2 regions of the Streptomyces sp. NPDC005141 genome follow, and region 1 is predicted to be linked to the other one. Evidence: riboswitches for the same ligand, from Rfam matches in the RefSeq annotation. Region 1 holds a riboswitch; the other holds the start of a gene.
What was found. A riboswitch is a leader RNA that binds a small molecule or an ion and turns the genes downstream of it on or off. The one in region 1 is predicted to bind glycine.
Positions count from the first base shown of each region.

Region 2: linked by a shared signal. The riboswitch ahead of gcvT (glycine cleavage system aminomethyltransferase GcvT) and the one ahead of gcvP (aminomethyl-transferring glycine dehydrogenase) in region 1 are both predicted to bind glycine.

Region 1 covers NZ_JBSFYW010000068.1:7,393-16,986, forward strand. The annotation lists gene ftsR (transcriptional regulator FtsR) at 1-43, shown strand, start outside; gene ACWD68_RS35115 (bifunctional nuclease family protein) at 130-603, shown strand; gene ACWD68_RS35120 (MerR family transcriptional regulator) at 822-1,496, shown strand; gene ACWD68_RS35125 (DNA polymerase IV) at 1,571-3,073, shown strand; gene ACWD68_RS35130 (PRC-barrel domain-containing protein) at 2,995-3,366, opposite strand; glycine riboswitch at 3,482-3,577, shown strand; gene gcvP (aminomethyl-transferring glycine dehydrogenase) at 3,755-6,640, shown strand; gene ACWD68_RS35140 (DUF5999 family protein) at 6,774-6,980, opposite strand; gene ACWD68_RS35145 (hypothetical protein) at 7,381-7,965, opposite strand; gene ACWD68_RS35150 (glutamate--cysteine ligase) at 8,500-9,594, shown strand, end outside.
Region 2 covers NZ_JBSFYW010000008.1:169,879-179,472, forward strand. The annotation lists gene ACWD68_RS09225 (ABC transporter substrate-binding protein) at 1-1,387, opposite strand, end outside; gene ACWD68_RS09230 (ABC transporter permease) at 1,450-2,460, opposite strand; gene ACWD68_RS09235 (enhanced serine sensitivity protein SseB C-terminal domain-containing protein) at 3,090-3,878, opposite strand; gene ACWD68_RS09240 (enhanced serine sensitivity protein SseB) at 4,107-4,883, opposite strand; gene ACWD68_RS09245 (AAA family ATPase) at 4,947-5,615, opposite strand; glycine riboswitch at 5,791-5,887, shown strand; glycine riboswitch at 5,888-6,000, shown strand; gene gcvT (glycine cleavage system aminomethyltransferase GcvT) at 6,035-7,153, shown strand; gene gcvH (glycine cleavage system protein GcvH) at 7,310-7,687, shown strand; gene glyA (serine hydroxymethyltransferase) at 7,699-8,961, shown strand; gene ACWD68_RS09265 (L-serine ammonia-lyase) at 9,124-9,594, shown strand, end outside.

The DNA.
Region 1 (9,594 bases):
CGCGGCGCTCGTGCAGACCGCGCTGGGTGTGCGACTGCGCTGATCCGGGGCACCGGTGCAGGCTGTGGATCGTCCACCCGTTCTGTGCCCGACTACCCAAACGTCCCGGGCACGGCCTAGGGTTGCTGTGTGAACGAGCTCGATGTCGTAGGTGTCCGGGTCGAAATGCCCTCCAACCAACCGATCGTGCTTCTGCGTGAAGTGGGAGGCGACCGCTACCTCCCCATCTGGATCGGACCGGGGGAGGCGACGGCGATCGCTTTCGCTCAGCAGGGCATGGCCCCCGCGCGACCGCTGACCCACGACCTGTTCAAGGACGTGCTGGAGGCCGTCGGCCAGGAGCTCACCGAAGTACGGATCACGGACCTGCGCGAGGGCGTCTTCTACGCCGAGCTCGTGTTCGCCAGCGGGGTCGAGGTGAGTGCCCGTCCGTCCGATGCCATAGCGCTTGCCCTGCGCACCGGGACGCCGATCTACGGCAGTGACGGAGTGCTCGACGACGCGGGCATCGCGATCCCGGACGAGCAGGAGGACGAGGTGGAGAAGTTCCGCGAGTTCCTCGACCAGATCTCGCCCGAGGACTTCGGCACCAACAGCCAGTGACACCGGGGAGCGGAGGGAAGCGCCCGGTGGCATTTGCCCGCGGCGAGTGTGGTGTGCCGCGGCCCGTGCCGGGAGCATTCGGCTAGCCTTTCCCCGCGGTAGGGCACGGGAAACCACTCTTAGGGTGATTATCACTCGGCGTGCCGAGTGTGGCGATCGTTGACGCGGCCCTGGTGACTGCCTACCGTCGAGAAGGCAGGTCAAGGACGGAGGTCGGCGTGAGAAGCAGCGGCGACGGTACGGCTGGGGGTGCCCCCGGACACGGTCTGGGGGAGAGCGGCCCGTACCCTCCCCCAAGCTCTCGGCTCGGCTCGAGCAGGGGGCATCCCCATCATGGCGGCGCGGCCGATCACGTTCCGCGGCGGCCGGCGGCGGTACCCGGTGAGGGAGAGGCTGTTCCCGAGGAGGTCGGTTACCGGGGACCCACGGCGTGTGCCGCCGCGGGCATCACCTACCGGCAGCTGGACTACTGGGCGCGGACCGGGCTGGTCGAGCCCAGTGTGCGTCCCGCCTACGGGTCGGGGACGCAGCGTCTCTACAGCTTCCGGGACGTGGTGGTCCTGAAGATCGTCAAGCGGTTCCTCGACACCGGGGTGTCGCTGCAGAACATCCGCACCACGGTCCAGCACCTGAGGGAGCGCGGATTCCAGGACCTGGAGCGCATGACGCTGATGAGCGACGGCGCGACGGTCTACGAGTGCACCTCGCCCGACGAGGTCCACGCGTTGCTGCAGGGCGGTCAGGGGGTCTTCGGTATCGCCGTGGGCGTGGTGTGGCGGGACGTCGAGGGCGCCCTGTCGCAGCTGCACGGAGAGCGCGTGGACACCGGTGAGACGCTTCTCGGGCACAACCCCGCCGACGAGCTGGCGCGGAGACGCAACCGCGCGGTGTGACGCGTGGGACCTTCGATGACGTGATGCCCCGGCGTGCGGGGGCATTGTCAGTGGCGTAGGGCAGCATCGGACATGTGAGAACCGCGCCCACGATCCTGCATCTCGACATGGACGCCTTCTTCGCCTCGGCGGAGCAGGCGTCCAAGCCGAGCCTGCGCGGGAAGGCCGTCGTCGTGGGCGGGCTCGGGCCGCGTGGGGTCGTCGCCACCGCCTCGTACGAGGCGCGCGTCTTCGGGGTGAACTCGGCGATGCCCATGGCCCAGGCGCGCCGGCGCGCTCCGAACGCCGCCTATCTCGTGCCGCGCTTCGGGCTCTACCGGGAGGTCAGCGAGCAGGTGATGGGGCTGCTGCGGACCCTGTCGCCGCTGGTGGAGCCGCTGAGCCTGGACGAGGCGTTCGTGGATCTGGAGGCGGGCGGGACGGCCTGGGACGACGCCTCCGCGCGGCTGACCGGTGCCAAGCTGCGCTCGGACATCCGGGCGGTCACGGGGCTCACGGGGTCGGTGGGGCTCGCAGCCTCCAAGATGCTGGCGAAGATCGCCTCGGAGCAGGCCAAGCCCGACGGGCTCGTGCTGATCGAGCCGGGCACCGAGCGCGCGCTGCTCGGGCCGATGCCGGTGCGGACGCTGCCGGGTGTGGGGCCGGCTACCGGCGACCATCTGCGGCGGGCCGGCATCACCACCGTCGAGGAAATCGCCGAGGCGGGCGAGGACGAACTCGTACGTCTGCTGGGGAAGGCGCACGGGCACGCGCTGTTCGCGATGGCGCTGGCGCACGACGACCGGCCCGTGGTGGCCGAGCGGGAGACCAAGTCGGTGTCGGTCGAGGACACGTACGACGTGGACATCCACGACCGGGTCCGGGTGGGGCTGGAGGTGGCGCGGCTCGCGGACCGGTGTGTGCGGCGGCTGCGCGGGGCCGGACTGTCGGGGCGGACCATCGTGCTGAAGGTGCGCAGGTACGACTTCTCGACGCTGACCCGGTCCGAGACGCTGCGGGGGCCCACGGACGACGCCGGGGTGGTGCGGGAGGCCGCCGCGCGGTTGCTGGAGGGCGTGGACACGACCGGAGGCGTACGCCTGCTGGGGGTCGGCGTCTCCGGGCTCGCCGACTACACGCAGGAGGACCTGTTCGCGCAGGCCCAGGCCTCTGCCGAGCCGACGGCCGAAGAGCATCCGGCGGACGAGCCGGCGGAGGGTGCCGCCGCGGAGGAGGAACCGCCCGCCGAGCGGCGGTGGCCCTCGGGGCACGACGTGCGGCACGCCGAGTACGGGCACGGATGGGTGCAGGGAAGCGGGCTGGGGCGGGTCACGGTGCGGTTCGAGACGCCCTACTCCGAGCCCGGGCGGGTGAAGACGTTCCGGACGGAGGATCCGCGGCTGGAACCGGCGGATCCGCTGCCGCTGGTGGAGCGAAGACCCGAGACGGCCGATGGGCTGCCGGCGGGTTCCGGGCCATGGGCGTCGGAACCCGGGACGCAGGATCAGGACCCGGGGTCTCAGGCGTCCTCCGTGCCCGCGAGTCGGCCGAAGTCCCGGTCCGGCGGCGGGGGAGGGGCCGCCACGTCGAGACCGTAGTGGTGGTAGAGCTGGAGTTCCTGTTCGGGGGAGAGGTGACGTCCGACACCGAAGTCGGGGGCGTCCTTGATCAGGGCTCGTTCGAAGGGAATGCGCAGGGTCCCCTCGACGACTTCGCTGGGCTCCAGCGGAACGAAGGCGTCTCTGCTGAACAGGCCGGTGCGTATGGCCGCCCACTCCGGAACACCGGTCGCGTCGTCGAGATAGACCTCGTCGATCGTGCCGATCTTGGTGCCATTGCGGTCGAACGCCTTGCGGCCGATCAGGTTGCGCGGATCGATGTCGGTCTGCACGGGCCCTCCACGTGGTCGCAAACTCATCCGTAAGCACTACGAAAGAGCACATTCAGGAAGGTGGCCACTCGAAGGCTGGTGTCTTGTCCTCGCTGGTAGGCTGGCAGACGGCTGCTGATCCCGTGCGGGAGAGTCCTCCAGACTTCACCGGAGGCGCCGAAGGAGCAAATCCTCCCCGGAATCTCTCAGGCTCACGTACCGCACGGACGAGGTCACTCTGGAAAGCAGGGCGGGTGCCGATGGCCTCCGCCCTCACCGACGGTGAAAACCGGGACGTCCCTGGACGGTCCGGTGAAACTCTCAGGTTGAGATGACAGAGGGGGAGGCCGTCGGGGTACCCGTGCAGGGGTGCCCCTCGAAGGTCGCGTCAGACCAGGAGGCCTCCGCAATGACCGCCCATCGCATTCCGCTCTCCGAGCTCGAACAGGGAATCCCCTTCGAGCAGCGCCACATCGGGCCCGACTCCGAAGCACGGGCCAAGATGCTCGCGCACGTCGGATACGGCTCGCTCGACGAGCTGACGGCCGCCGCGGTGCCGGACGTGATCAAGAACGCCGAGGCCCTGAAGCTGCCGGCCGCGCGCACCGAGGCCGAGGTACTGGCCGAGCTCCGCTCCCTCGCGGACCGCAACCAGGTGCTCGGTTCGATGATCGGCCTCGGTTACTACGGCACGTTCACGCCGCCGGTGATCCTGCGCAACGTCATGGAGAACCCGGCCTGGTACACCGCGTACACGCCGTACCAGCCGGAGATCTCGCAGGGCCGTCTCGAGGCGCTGCTGAACTTCCAGACCGTCGTCGCCGAGCTGACCGGACTGCCGACGTCCGGTGCCTCGCTGCTCGACGAGGGCACCGCCGCCGCCGAGGCGATGGCGTTGTCCCGCCGCATGGGCAAGAACAAGAAGGGCCTCTTCCTGGTCGACGCGGACGCGCTGCCGCAGACCATCGCCGTCATCGAGACCCGCGCCGAGCCGACCGGTGTCGAGGTCGTCGTCGCCGACCTCGGCGAAGGCATTCCGGCCGACCTGGCCGGGCGCGAGATCAACGGCGTGCTGGTCCAGTACCCGGGCGCCTCCGGTGCCGTACGCGACATCAAGCCGATCATCGACCAGGCGCACGAGCTGGGCGCGGTCGTCACCGTCGCCGCCGATCTGCTCGCCCTGACCCTGCTGACCTCGCCCGGCGAGCTCGACGCGGACATCGCGGTCGGTACGACGCAGCGCTTCGGTGTGCCGATGGGCTTCGGCGGACCGCACGCCGGTTACATGGCGGTGCGCGAGAAGTTCGCGCGCAGTCTCCCCGGCCGGCTGGTCGGTGTTTCCGTGGACGCCGACGGGCACAAGGCGTACCGCCTCGCCCTGCAGACGCGTGAGCAGCACATCCGCCGTGAGAAGGCGACCAGCAACATCTGTACTGCTCAGGTCCTGCTCGCCGTGATGGCAGGAATGTACGCCGTCTACCACGGTCCCGACGGCCTGCGCACCATCGCGCGGCGTACCCACCGCTACGCCACTGTCCTCGCCGCGGGTCTCACCGCCGGCGGTGCCGAGGTCGTGCACGGCGCGTACTTCGACACGCTCACCGTGCGGGTCCCGGGCCGGGCCGCCGACATCGTGGCCGCTGCCCGCGACCACGGCGTCAACCTCCACCCCGCCGACGCCGACCATGTGTCGATCTCGTGCGACGAGACGACCACGCGCGCTCAGCTGGCCGCCGTATGGACCGCCTTCGGCGTCGACGGCGACATCGAGGCGCTGGACGCGAGCGCGGAGGACACCCTGCCGGCCGCGCTGCTGCGCACCGACGAGTACCTCACGCACCCCGTCTTCCACGAGCACCGCTCCGAGACCGCGATGCTGCGCTACCTGCGCAGGCTCTCCGACCGCGACTACGCGCTCGACCGCGGCATGATCCCGCTGGGCTCCTGCACGATGAAGCTCAACGCGACCACCGAGATGGAGCCGGTCACCTGGCCCGAGTTCGGTCAGCTGCACCCCTTCGTGCCCGCCGAGCAGGCGCGGGGTTACCTGACGCTCATCCACGAGCTCGAGGACCAGCTCGCCGAGGTCACCGGCTACGACACGGTGTCGCTCCAGCCCAACGCCGGTTCGCAGGGTGAGCTGGCCGGTCTGCTGGCCGTCCGCGGCTACCACCGCGCCAACGGCGACGACCAGCGCACCGTCTGCCTCATCCCGTCCTCCGCGCACGGCACCAACGCCGCCAGCGCCGTGATGGCCGGCATGAAGGTCGTCGTCGTGAAGACCGCGGACGACGGTGAGATCGACGTCGAGGACCTGCGCGCCAAGATCGAGCAGTACCGCGACGAACTGTCGGTCCTGATGATCACGTACCCCTCGACGCACGGAGTGTTCGAGGAGCACGTCGCCGACATCTGCGCCCAGGTGCACGAGGCCGGCGGCCAGGTCTACGTCGACGGCGCCAACCTCAACGCCCTGGTGGGCCTCGCCAAGCCGGGCCACTTCGGCGGCGACGTCTCGCACCTGAACCTGCACAAGACCTTCTGCATCCCGCACGGCGGCGGCGGTCCGGGCGTCGGCCCGGTCGGTGTGCGCGCGCACCTGGCGCCGTACCTGCCGAACCACCCGCTCCAGCCCGAGGCCGGTCCCGAGACCGGTGTCGGCCCGATCTCGGCCGCTCCCTGGGGCTCCGCGGGCATCCTGCCCATCTCCTGGTCGTACGTCCGGCTGATGGGTGGCGAGGGCCTCAAGCGCGCCACGCAGGTTGCCGTGCTCTCCGCGAACTACATCGCCAAGCGCCTGGAGCCGCACTACCCGGTGCTGTACACCGGCCCCGGTGGCCTGGTCGCGCACGAGTGCATCATCGACCTGCGCCCGCTCACCAAGGCGACCGGCGTGAGCGTCGACGACATCGCCAAGCGCCTGATCGACTACGGCTTCCACGCGCCGACGATGTCGTTCCCGGTGGCCGGCACGCTGATGATCGAGCCGACCGAGTCCGAGGACCTGGGCGAGATCGACCGGTTCTGCGACGCGATGATCGCGATCCGCGCGGAGATCGAGAAGGTCGGTTCCGGCGAGTGGGCCGTGGACGACAACCCGCTGCGCGGGGCACCGCACACCGCCGCCGCGCTCGGCGGCGACTGGGAGCACCCGTACAGCCGCGAGGAGGCCGTCTTCCCGGCCGGTGTCTCGCCCGCCGACAAGTACTGGCCGCCGGTGCGCCGCATCGACCAGGCGTACGGCGACCGCAACCTCGTCTGCTCCTGCCCGCCACTGGACGCGTACGAGGACTGATCACCGCTCGGAACGTGAACGGCTACGGGGAGTGATCACCCTCGGACATGCGTCGGGGCCGGTTCGGAGAGTACGTCTCCGGGCCGGCCCCTCGTGTGTCTGGGCGGCTTGTCAGGCCGCCCGGTCGTGCGGCTCAGGCGGCCGTCATCACCGGTGCGCCGCCCAGGGGGCGGTGCGGGGCGATGATCTGGCCGTCCGGCAGGAGCTCACCGGTGTCCTCGAAGAGCAGAACGCCGTTGCACAGCAGGCTCCATCCCTGCTCCGGGTGGTGCGCCACAAGGCGGGCGGACTCCCGGTCGGCTGATTCGGCTGAGGGACACGGCGGCTGGTGCTGGCACATGGATGGGATCTTTCGCTGGGTCGAGTCGTGAGTGATGGCTGTGGTGTCTGTCGTGCGGCTTGAAGTGCTCATGGCCGCCCCCCGTTGGTGTGTGGTCTGGAACCCAGTGTTGCCCCACGGGCGTGAATCCGCAGGGATTTGCGGGCACCGCTTCTCACAGGTTCATGACGCGTCACCCATGCGGAGGGTTCACCTCAACTGCACTGCCCTTTTGGGTGGTTCGAGGTGGCCGAATAGGGCTAGTCAGGTCGGCCCCTGAGCGCGTTTCCCCTCGTACGAGCGCTATGGAGCCCTAACGAGCGAGCGCCTGTCGCTGTCGGCGAGTGACTGTCCTGTCCCGGTCGGTGACAGCGACGTGCCCCGCGGCCGGGTGACGGCGGCGGGGCACGGATGTCGAGGCTCAGGCGGGTGAGCTGAGCAGGGGTCCGGGGGTGACCCGGTGGGTGAGGACCGGCAGCAGTTCGGCGACGCGGTGCGGACGGTGTGCGGCGATGCCGGGTGGGGCGGGTGCGAGCGGGACCAGGAGGTCGGTGGCGGCCGGATGACCGGTGGCGCCGTCCGCCGTGCAGTCGCCGTGCAGCCAGAGGGTGAGCATGTACAGCTCGGGCACGGACAACAGGCGAGCCTGGTAGGGCTGTTGCATGCTCTCGGCCTGCCGCACGGCGTGTTCCGTCGCGGCGATGTAGGGGCCCTCGAAGAAGCGTGAGAACGCCCAGCCGTCCGGAGTCAGCATGGTGTCGGCCGCGGCCACCGCGCGCTCCCCGCAGCGAATCAGGAAGCGCCACCCGGCGAGCCGGGTGGTGGAGGCGCCCTCGGGAGTGATGCGGTCCAGGACGTGGACGGGCAGCGGGAGTTCGGGGGTGGCGGGTCCCTGTGCCAGGCGCAGGGACGGGGTACGGGCTTCGCGGACAGCGGTGGGGGAACCGAGTGCCGTGAGAACGGTGCGCAGGGCGGGCGCGGGAGCCGGGGGTACGTGCAGCGGCATGGTGGGTCGCCTCTCATTCGACAGGCACAGTGGCGCGAGGGCGGGGGCGGACGGCGCTGTCAGCTCTCGGGTCAGAGGGGCGAGGGGTCTGGATCTGCCGACAGGTTGTCGCCTGCCGCCGTCACCGAGACGACAGGACCTAGGACCGCGAGCGCCAACTCTCTGCCTCGGTAGCGGAGTTTATACGACGCGTGTTCAGACGGTGTTTCGTCTAGTCGTCCCGAATATGAAGAACAAGGCGCTATTCGGTCGATGAAATGAGGGGTTCATCCCGATTCTGTGCGCTCGAACCGCGGTGACCTCGGAATGCTTCGCCGGAGCGGTCGGCCGATTCTCGTCGGCGTTTTTCACGAGATCATGTCGGGCGGTAAACTTGCGTTTTGCTTTATGCCTGGTGAATGTGCCCGGGGGTCGGAGTCCAGCGTAGCGGTCGAAGAGCGCGCACGGGACGTTATGGATCGCGTTGCCTGGGCATCATCCTCCGGGACGCCAGGGCCGGAGCGTCGGCCTGCCCATCCGAGGAGGGACACTTCGATGGGGGAGAAGGTCGTGGCAGGGACGTTCGGCCTGTCCGATCGGCAGAGCTATCGCGACAAGCTCCGGCAGTGTCTGACGGGGCTGGAGCGACTGCTGGAGGAGAAGCGGTTCGATCGGCCGAAGAACCTGATGGGTCTGGAGATCGAATTGAATCTCGCGGGCCCCGACGGCATGCCCAGGATGATGAATGCGCAAGTACTCGAAAGGATTGCGAGCCGCGATTTCCAAACAGAACTCGCCATGTTCAACCTGGAAGTCAACATAGCCCCACACCGTCTGGGTGGCCGGGTATTCGACCGGCTCGCCGAGGAGATCCGCACTTCGCTCGCATATGCCCACCGGAAAGCGAGCGAGGTCGACGCCGGAATCGTGATGATCGGCATCCTTCCGACGCTCGGCCGGGACGATCTGGTGTCGTCGAACCTTTCGGACGTCGACCGGTACACCCTGCTCAACGACCAGATCGTGGCCGCGCGGGGGGAGGATTTCGAGCTCGACATCGACGGCATCGAGCGCCTGGTCTGCAGGTCGGGATCCATCGCGCCCGAGGCCGCCTGCACCTCGGTGCAGTTGCATCTCCAGGTGACACCGGGCCGTTTCGCGGATGTGTGGAACGCGGCGCAGGCGGTCGCCGCCCCGCAGGTCGCGGTCGGGGCCAACTCGCCGTTCCTGTTCGGGCGTGAGCTGTGGCGGGAGTCGAGGCCCCCGCTCTTCCAGCAGTCCACCGACACCCGGCCGCCGGAGCTGCAGGCGCAGGGGGTCAGACCGCGCACCTGGTTCGGTGAGCGGTGGGTCACCTCGGCCTACGACCTCTTCGAGGAGAATCTGCGGTTCTTCCCGCCGCTGCTGCCCATCTGCGACGAGGAGGATCCGCTCGGTGTCCTCGATGCCGGGGGTGTACCCAAGCTCGCCGAGCTGGTGCTGCACAACGGCACGGTGTACCGCTGGAACCGGCCCGTGTACGGCATCGCCGACGGCGTCCCGCATCTGCGCGTCGAGAACCGGGTGCTGCCCGCCGGCCCGACCGTCACCGACGTCATCGCCAACGCCGCCTTCTACTACGGGCTGGTCCGCGCGCTCGCCGAGGAGCCG
Region 2 (9,594 bases), on a different contig from region 1:
ACTGGTCGATGTCGACGGTGATGCCGACCTTCTTCAGCGAGGCCTGGAGGGACTCGGCCGTGGCGACCTCGACCGGCTTGTTGTTGCGGACCGCGATGGTGGTCTTGAAGCCGTCCGGCTTGCCGCAGGCCTTCAGCTCTTCCTTGGCCTTGGCGACGTTGCCGTTCTTGTTGGCCGTGGCCGACTCGTACGGGTCGTACTTCTGGCCCTCGGCACCCGGGACGGACGGCGGCAGCATGTTGGTGCCGATGTCACCACCGGCCACCGGGCCACCGCGCGCGGTCTGCAGCGACTCGTGGTCGGCGCCGTAGATCACGGCCTTGCGGCAGTGCTCGTTGTCGAACGGCTTCACGCTCTGCGGGAAGACCGCGTAACGGACGTAGCCCGAGACCGGGTTGTCCAGGTTGGCCTTGTGCTTCTTCAGGGCGGTGGTGCGGCCCTGCGGCGACATGCCGGTCTGGTTGATGTCCAGGTCGTAGTCGCCGTTGATCAGACGCTGGTCCATGTCGTTGGCGTTGGTGAACAGCGTCAGCGATATCGCGTCCGGGTACGCCTTGCGGATCGGGTCCGAGGACGCCTTCCACTCCGGGTTGCGGACCAGCTTGAGGCTCTTGTTCGGCGTGTACGAGTCGAACTTGTACGGGCCGGACGAGAACGGCTTCAGGCCGTACTTGGACTTGGTGTCCTTGTCCTGGCGGACCGGCGCGGACGAGGCCAGCGCGAGGATGTCCTCGAAGTCCGAGTTGGCCTGCGGAAGCTTGAAGACGATGGTCTTGTCGTCCGGCGTCTCGATCGCCTTCAGACCGAGCTTGTCCTTGGACTTGTCCTTGTAGGGACCCTTGTACTCGCCCTTGGGGTCGAGGAGGTCCTTCAGGTAGACCGGACCGCCGGACAGCACGTCCTGCGCCCACTGCCGCTCGATGCCGTACTTGATGTCCTTGGAGGTGATCGGCTTGCCGTCCTCCCACGTCACGCCGTCACGCAGCGTGTACGTGTAGGTCTTGCCGTCGTCGGTGACCTTCGCCGTGCTGGTGGCGAGGTCCGGCGTCAGCTTGGCACCGGCGGCACCGGGCTCGGCGTTGCCGGTCACCAGGGTGCGGCTGTAGTACCGCATGAAGTTCCAGGCGAAGCCGTAGTAGCCGCGCGTGGTGTCCCACGAGTCGGCGTCCTGGACGCCCGCGAACTTCAGCGTGCCGCCCTTCTTCGCGAGGGAGGCCTGAGCGACCTTGTTGTTCGCAGCGTCGAAGCCGGCCGCGCCGTTCTTGGAGCCGCCGCCCTCGTTGTCGTCGTTGCCGCCGCCGCACGCCGCCGTGGACAGCAGTGCAGCGACCACGGCTGCGGCGGCCACGGCCTGCTTGCGCCGCCCTGTGGTGCGTTGGGTAATCACTCGGATCCTCCGTGTGTGTAGCGGCCCGTCCGATAGGTGACGGGCCCGGGGGGTACGGCAGTTCAGCGAGAACCCTTCGGGTCGAGCGCATCGCGTACGCCGTCGCCGAAGAGGTTGAAGGAGAGCACGGTGATGAAGATCGCTACACCCGGGATGACCATGTACATCGGGTCCGAGTCGTAGTAATCGATCGCGGAGGAGAGCATCTGCCCCCAGGAGGCCGAGGGCGGCTTGACGCCCACGCCCAGGAAGCTGAGCGCAGCCTCGGTGAGGATGTTGGTCGGGATCATCATTGTCGTGTACACGATGATGGGCGCGACCAGGTTGGGCAGCAGCTCCTTGAACAGGATGTAGAACCTGCCGGCCCCGAGACTGCGCGCGGCCTCGACGTACTCGCGCTCACGCATGGAGAGGGTCTGACCCCGCACCACGCGTCCGACGTAGGGCCAGCCGAAGAAGCCGATCACCAGGATCATGACGAAGAGGCGGACGCCCGTACCCGTCAGGCCCAGCATCTCGTTCGGCATGACCGAGACCAGCGCGATGATGAAGAGCAGCTGCGGGAAGGCCAGCAGGCCGTCCATCACGCGGCTGATGAGCGCGTCCAGCCAGCCGCCGAAGTAGCCGGCGAGCACGCCGAGGACGGTGCCGAGCACCACGGCGACCAGGGCCGACAGGAAGCCGACCAGGAGCGAGACCTGGGCGCCGTAGACGATCCGGGCGAAGATGTCGCGACCGCTGACCGGCTCGACACCGAGCAGGTGGTCACCGCTGATTCCGCCGTAGGACCCGGTGGGGGTCGAGAAGAGCGGGTCGATCAGGTTCTCGTGGTGGGTCTCGGGGTCCTGCCCGACCAGGCTCGTGATCAGCGGCGCGAAGATCGCGACCAGGATCAGCACGAGCACCACGACGCCGCCCGTCAGGGCCAGCTTGTCCCGCTTCAGGCGCTCCCAGGCGATGCGGCCGAGGGAACGTCCTTGTACCGCCTTCGCCTCGGCGGAGCCGGCGAGCGCCGCCTCCTCAGCCGCGCTCGGCGCGACTTCAGCCGTCGGCTCGTGCAATGGTGCCGTCATCTGGCAGGGACCCCTCTCAACCGGCGGTAGCCGGCCCACACTTGCCGCTGTAGCGGCGTGATCAGTCCGTAGTACGCAGGGGTTAAACCCCTGGAGCCGGAAGTCTTCAATGCATTGGCGATCTGTTGCCAGACTTGACGGTGAATGGATGCGCAAACGTGATGCCATCAGGGAGGTTCCGTTATCCGGACGGCGGATATCAAGGATCGAACTGCCACAACCGGGACATTCCGGTGCAGAGTTGGGCGATATCGCCCACGTTTGCACCAAATCACCACAAGGCCTCTTCCAGCCGTCCATGGATCAGGATCGGCCACATTCACCGCCCGAGGACCCACGAGGCCGCAGGGAGTCGCAAGTCACCGGGAGATTGAAATGGGCACGCCATGTCGAAGTGGCCTCGGCCTGCCGCTCGGACGCTCTTGGGCGGCACCTGCGCCGTGCCCCTGACCATGGGTGCTGCCGGAGCCGCGCACGCCGGAACGTCCGCGGCGTCACGGAGGAAGTCCCGCCGTCCGCCGTGTCACGGTGACAGCGAGGCGCCGCCCCGCTCATGTCGACGAGGGGCGGCGTTCTTGTTCCGGCGTCAGGCCGATCGCGTCGAGAGGTCCGCCTCCGACGCGGTCCGGTCAGTACGCGGCACCGTGCGGCGACGGGCCGCCGTACCCGCGGACGGGAGCCGCGTGCGCCTCACGGTCGTAGAACGGCCGGGCATTGGCGCGCAGCCACATCGCGACCGGGTCGAACTCGTCCGACATCGCGACGGTGGAGACCGGCAGCCCGTCCGGAACGGCGCCGATGGACTGCTGCATCATCGCCCGCACCGAGTCGACGGCGGGCGGCGAAGTGTCGTACACGTCAAGGCCGATGGCGAGATACGGCGCCCCGAGCGTCGGCTGGACCCAGGCACGCCGCAACGAGCGTACGGCCGGGGTGAGATGCGCGTTCTGGGTGAGCAGGGCGTAGAACTGCGGGATCTCGATGCCGGGTTCGGAGAGCCGGAGCGGGCCGGCGGGCTGCCGCTCCAGGCCCGTGGCGATCCGGCGCAGATCCAGCCACGGGATGCCGAGGCCGCCGCCGGGGGCGTGCGGATTGAGCCAGAGGCCGAAGTGGTCGGGGTACAGGGTGCGGGCGACGTCCAGCCCGTCCACCACCTCGTACGAGCGGTTCCAGCCGCTGGCGGAGAGTTCCTGGGCGGAGGTGACACAGGGCGCGTACCCGAAGCCGTCCACCTGCATGTTCCCGTACTGAGCGTCCGGGGAGCCGGCCTGGCCGTGCCACAGCAGCATCCATACCTGGCCGGACGACGGCGTCGCGAGCGCGCGAAGGAGCGCCTCGTAGGCGTCGTAACGCCCGGGCGTCACCTGGCGCAGCATGTGCTCGACCTGCCCGGCCGCGGCCGTGCCCGACGCGCTCACCCTCAACCGCCCCTTCGCGAACAATTCACGACGAACTCATCCATTACGCCTGAGGCACCGGTTACGAACGTGCGTCAACACCTCGACCGGGCCATGAAACCAGCTTATGCGGCGATCGCGCTCCGCCGGGGGAAGCAGCCGAGAGCCGAGACGCACCGCGCGGGAGAAGCCGCGGACCGTCGACGGCAGGGCGCGCGGTCCCCCGTGCGCCCTCGGGACCGGCGTCGTTCAGTGACCGTGCTGGTAGAAGGGGCGCACCTGAGCTCGCATCCAGTCGCCGACCGGGTCCTGCGTCACGTCGAGGAGAACCAGGTTCACCGGAATGTTCATCGGGACGCGACCGAGGGCACGGCCGAGGGCGTCGAGGGGAAGCGTGCGGACCTCGCCCTCCCACAGCGAGAGTTCGACGCCGATGAACATGACCGGATCGTCGCCCTCGATGCTGGCCAGACAGCGGCGGGCGCTCAGGACGACGCCGGTCCCGGCGAACTCGGCCGAGGCCGCGGCGAGGAAGTCCACCGGGTCCTCCTGCCAGTCGGGTTCGAAGAGCCGCACCCGGCCACCGCTGGCCGGCCCGTCGAGCGGGGTCCGCCCGGCCCGGCACAGCTCGGCGACGGCCATCGGCGGCAGCGGTACACCGACCACGCCGTCCGGGTTGACCGCGATGCCGACCTGCGGCGGAAGTCCGCGGGCGAACTCCACGGCGGGCGCGATCGTGTACGACATCTGTCCGCCGGTGACCTGGCGGAACTGCTCCTCGGAGCTGAAGACGGGGACGTACACCTGGCCCCCCAGCTCCATCGTGGGCAGATCGAGCGGGCCGCTCTGCGGGCCACCGCCGTTGGGCAGGGGCACCCAGACGAAGCTGCGGCCGAGCACCTCGACGATGCGAGCGCCCGCGGAAGGCCCCGCGGGTACGCCGAGGGAGGCGGACAGCACCTCCTCCAGCTCGTTGCCGGGCCAACCGCCGTGCGGGTGGGGGTGCGCCTGTGCCGGGAAGTCCATCTGTCTACCGCCTGCTTCGAACCACTGTTCCGGCTGGAAAGGTTAATGGGCCACCGCGACCGGTCAGTGGCCGAAGTCGATCCTTCGCAGCACGTCCGCCGCGTCCCGGTCGATGAGCACCGCCGAACCGCAGCCCTCGGGCAGGCCGCCCTTCTCGATCGAGAGCAGCAGCCGGGTGATCGCGCCGCGATGGCGCGCGAAGGCGTAGCGCGAGACGCCCCGGCCCCGCTCGCGCTGGCCGTCCAGCGCGGTGTCCGGCGTGACGTCGAGCAGCAGCAGGTGCAGTGCGCCGCCCCGGCGCCGGGCCTCGCGGGCGAGCCAGCGGCGCACCCAGGCCTGCGTGCCGCAGTCGTGCACGACGACTCCGCCGCCGCCGCGCAGCGCGCGGCGCAGGCCGGCGTAGTGCGAGAGGCGGACGAGCGGGCGGTAGACCGCGTAGGGCAGCAGGTGGGCCATCCGGCCGTCCCAGCGGTCGCGGGTGTCCTGCGAGTCGACGCGCGCGCCCTTCACGGCCCGCCGCATCAGCGTCGACTTGCCGCTGCCGGGCAGTCCGGTGACCACCACGAGGTCGCCCGCCCCGAAGCGGAGACCGTGCGGGCTGTGGCCCGCCCGGTCGCGTAGGTCGCGGACGACGACCGCCGGAAGCGGGCCGCACGCCTCCCGGGCCGTCGCGCCGGGCTGCTCCGGCAGCGCGAGACCCGAGGTCGCCGCGTACGCCCTGGTCCTGTTCACCGTGACCGTCCTCCCCATGGATGTGGAGTCCCATCCCCCTCGAGTGTAAAGAGAAGGTAATGCCCGGCGCTTCCTGTTTCGGTACGCGGACTGCCACAGGCCGGTTACAGATGGCGGACTGCCGGGATCGGACAGCGCGTGCAATGATGGCCGCGCCAACTGCATACCGGCCGCTTGAATCCGCGCGGGAGAGTCCTGGGTACGTGTACCCGGGCGCCGAAGGAGCAAGTCCCTCCCTTGAATCTCTCAGGCCCCGTTACCGCGCGGGCGAGGCACATCTGAAAAGCGGGCCGCTGACCAGTGGCTCCACCCAAGGTGCAAGTCAGGACCACCATTTCGTGGGGTACTGATGAACCTCTCAGGTTCCGATGACAGATGGGGAGGAACGACCTCGCCGTCATGCCTTGGGAGCCAGACCGATGAGCAGCAACGCACCCCGTCACACCGCGCTCGATGCCCTGCATCGCTCGCTGGGCGCGACGATGACCGACTTCGCAGGCTGGGACATGCCCCTGCGCTACGCCTCCGAGCGCGACGAGCACCTCGCCGTCCGTACGAAGGCCGGTCTCTTCGATCTCTCCCACATGGGCGAGATCACCGTCACCGGCCCGCAGGCGGCGGCTCTCCTGAACCACGCGCTGGTCGGCAACATCGCCACCGTCGGCGTCGGCCGCGCCCGCTACACCATGATCTGCCGGGAGGACGGCGGCATCCTGGACGACCTGATCGTCTACCGCCTGGCCGAGCACGAATACATGGTCGTCGCCAACGCCTCCAACGCCCAGGTGGTCCTGGACGCCCTGACCGAGCGCGCCGCCGGTTTCGACGCGGTCGTGCGCGACGACCGTGACGCCTACGCCCTGATCGCCGTGCAGGGACCCGAGTCCCCCGGCATCCTCAAGGCGGTCACCGACGCGGACCTCGACGGTCTGAAGTACTACGCGGGCCTGCCGGGCACGGTGGCCGGCGTTCCGGCCCTGATCGCCCGTACCGGCTACACCGGCGAGGACGGCTTCGAGCTGTTCGTGGCCCCCGCCGACGCCGAGAAGGTGTGGCAGGCGCTGACCGACGCGGGCACCCCGGCCGGACTGGTCCCCTGCGGTCTGTCGTGCCGCGACACGCTGCGTCTGGAGGCGGGCATGCCGCTGTACGGGCACGAGCTGACCACCGCGCTGACCCCCTTCGACGCCGGCCTCGGACGGGTCGTGAAGTTCGAGAAGGAGGGCGACTTCGTGGGGCGCGCCGCGCTCGAGGAGGCCGCCTCCCGCGCCGAGCAGAACCCGCCGCGGGTCCTCGTCGGCCTGATCGCCGAGGGGCGTCGCGTGCCGCGCGCCGGGTACTCGGTCGTCACCGACGGCCGGGTGATCGGCGAGATCACCTCCGGCGCCCCCTCCCCCACGCTGGGCAAGCCCATCGCGATGGCGTACGTCGACGCCGCGCACGCAGCGCCGGGCACCGCCGGTGTCGGCGTGGACATCCGGGGCAGCCACGAACCGTACGAGGTCGTGGCGCTGCCGTTCTACAAGCGTCAGAAGTGACACTGGTCCGCGAGGACCGGACATGACACGAATGCCCGTCGGGCGCCGGCCGTGACCGTCGACCCCGTCGCGCGTCAGAAGTGACCCTGGGCACATCCGCCCGGGTCACACGCTTCCCTTCATCAGCACTCCCCCGCGTACAGGAGAATTCAGGCCATGAGCAACCCCCAGCAGCTGCGCTACAGCAAGGAGCACGAGTGGCTGTCCGTCGCCGAGGACGGCGTCGCGACGGTCGGCATCACCGAGTTCGCGGCCAACGCGCTCGGCGATGTCGTCTACGCCCAGCTTCCGGCGGTCGGTGACACCGTGGCCGCGGGCGACTCCTGCGGCGAGCTGGAGTCGACCAAGTCCGTCAGCGACCTGTACTCCCCCGTGGCCGGCGAGGTCGTCGAGGCCAACCAGGACGTGGTGGACGACCCGTCGCTGGTGAACTCCGCCCCCTTCGAGGGTGGCTGGCTGTTCAAGGTCCGCGTCACGGACGAGCCCGAGGACCTGATGTCCGCCGACGAGTACGCCGCCTTCACCGCCGGCTGAGGAGTCACCGCATGTCGCTTCTGAACACCCCCCTTCACGAGCTGGACCCGGACGTCGCCGCCGCCGTCGACGCCGAGCTGCACCGTCAGCAGTCCACCCTGGAGATGATCGCCTCGGAGAACTTCGCTCCGGTCGCGGTCATGGAGGCCCAGGGCTCGGTCCTGACCAACAAGTACGCCGAGGGCTACCCGGGCCGCCGTTACTACGGCGGCTGCGAGCACGTCGACGTGGTCGAGCAGATCGCCATCGACCGCGTCAAGGCGCTGTTCGGCGCCGAGCACGCCAACGTGCAGCCGCACTCCGGTGCCCAGGCCAACGCGGCCGCGATGTTCGCGCTGCTCAAGCCGGGCGACACGATCATGGGTCTGAACCTCGCGCACGGCGGGCACCTCACCCACGGCATGAAGATCAACTTCTCCGGCAAGCTCTACAACGTGGTCGCGTACCACGTGAGCGACGAGACCGGCACGGTCGACATGGCCGAGGTCGAGCGCCTCGCCAAGGAGTCCCGGCCGAAGCTGATCGTGGCCGGCTGGTCCGCGTACCCGCGGCAGCTGGACTTCGCCGAGTTCCGCCGCATCGCCGACGAGGTGGGCGCGTACCTCATGGTCGACATGGCGCACTTCGCCGGCCTGGTGGCCGCGGGGCTGCACCCGAACCCGGTGCCGCACGCCCACGTCGTCACGACGACCACCCACAAGACCCTCGGCGGTCCCCGCGGTGGCGTGATCCTCTCGACGGCCGAGCTGGCCAAGAAGATCAACTCGGCGGTCTTCCCCGGTCAGCAGGGCGGTCCGCTGGAGCACGTGATCGCCGCCAAGGCCGTCTCCTTCAAGGTCGCCGCCACCGACGACTTCAAGGAGCGCCAGCAGCGCACGCTGGACGGCGCGCGCATCCTGGCCGAGCGCCTGGTCCAGGACGACGTGAAGGCCGTGGGCGTGGACGTCCTGTCCGGGGGCACGGACGTGCACCTGGTCCTGGTCGACCTGCGCAACTCCGAGCTGGACGGGCAGCAGGCCGAGGACCGCCTCCACGAGGTCGGCATCACCGTCAACCGCAACGCCATCCCGAACGACCCCCGCCCGCCGATGGTCACCTCCGGCCTGCGCATCGGCACGCCCGCCCTCGCCACCCGCGGCTTCACGGCCGAGGACTTCACCGAGGTCGCGGACATCATCGCCGAGGCACTGAAGCCGTCCTACGACGCGGAGGGCCTGAAGGTCCGCGTGTCCGCTCTGGCCGATAAGCACCCGTTGTACCCCGGCCTGAAGTAGTTTCGTACGCTTTTTGTCGTACCTTTTCGTCCGTGCGGTACTTTTCGTACGGACGTCCGGGGCACCGCGCACACTGGAAGCAGAGCGCGGTGCCCCGTTCCATGCAGTCCAGCACCACCTCCGTCGGACAACGGCGTCCGGCGAAACCAGCAAGGAGTTCCCGTGGCCATCTCGGTCTTCGACCTGTTCTCGATCGGCATCGGCCCGTCCAGCTCCCACACCGTGGGCCCGATGCGCGCGGCGCGCATGTTCGCCCGGCGGCTGCGCAACGAAGACCTGCTGGCCCCGGTCACGGCGATACGCGCCGAGCTGTACGGCTCCCTGGGCGCGACCGGCCACGGCCACGGCACCCCCAAGGCGGTGCTGCTCGGCCTGGAGGGCGCCTCACCCCGGACGGTGGACGTGGAGGGCGCCGACGAGCGGGTCGAGCGGATCAAGGCCTCCGGGCGCCTCAACCTCCTCGGCGAGCACGAGATCGACTTCTCCTTCGACGACGACCTGGTCCTGCACCGCCGCAAGGCCCTGCCGTACCACGCCAACGGCATGACGATCTTCGCGTACGACGCCTCGGGTGAACTCGTCCTGGAGAAGACGTACTACTCGGTGGGCGGCGGCTTCGTCGTCGACGAGGAC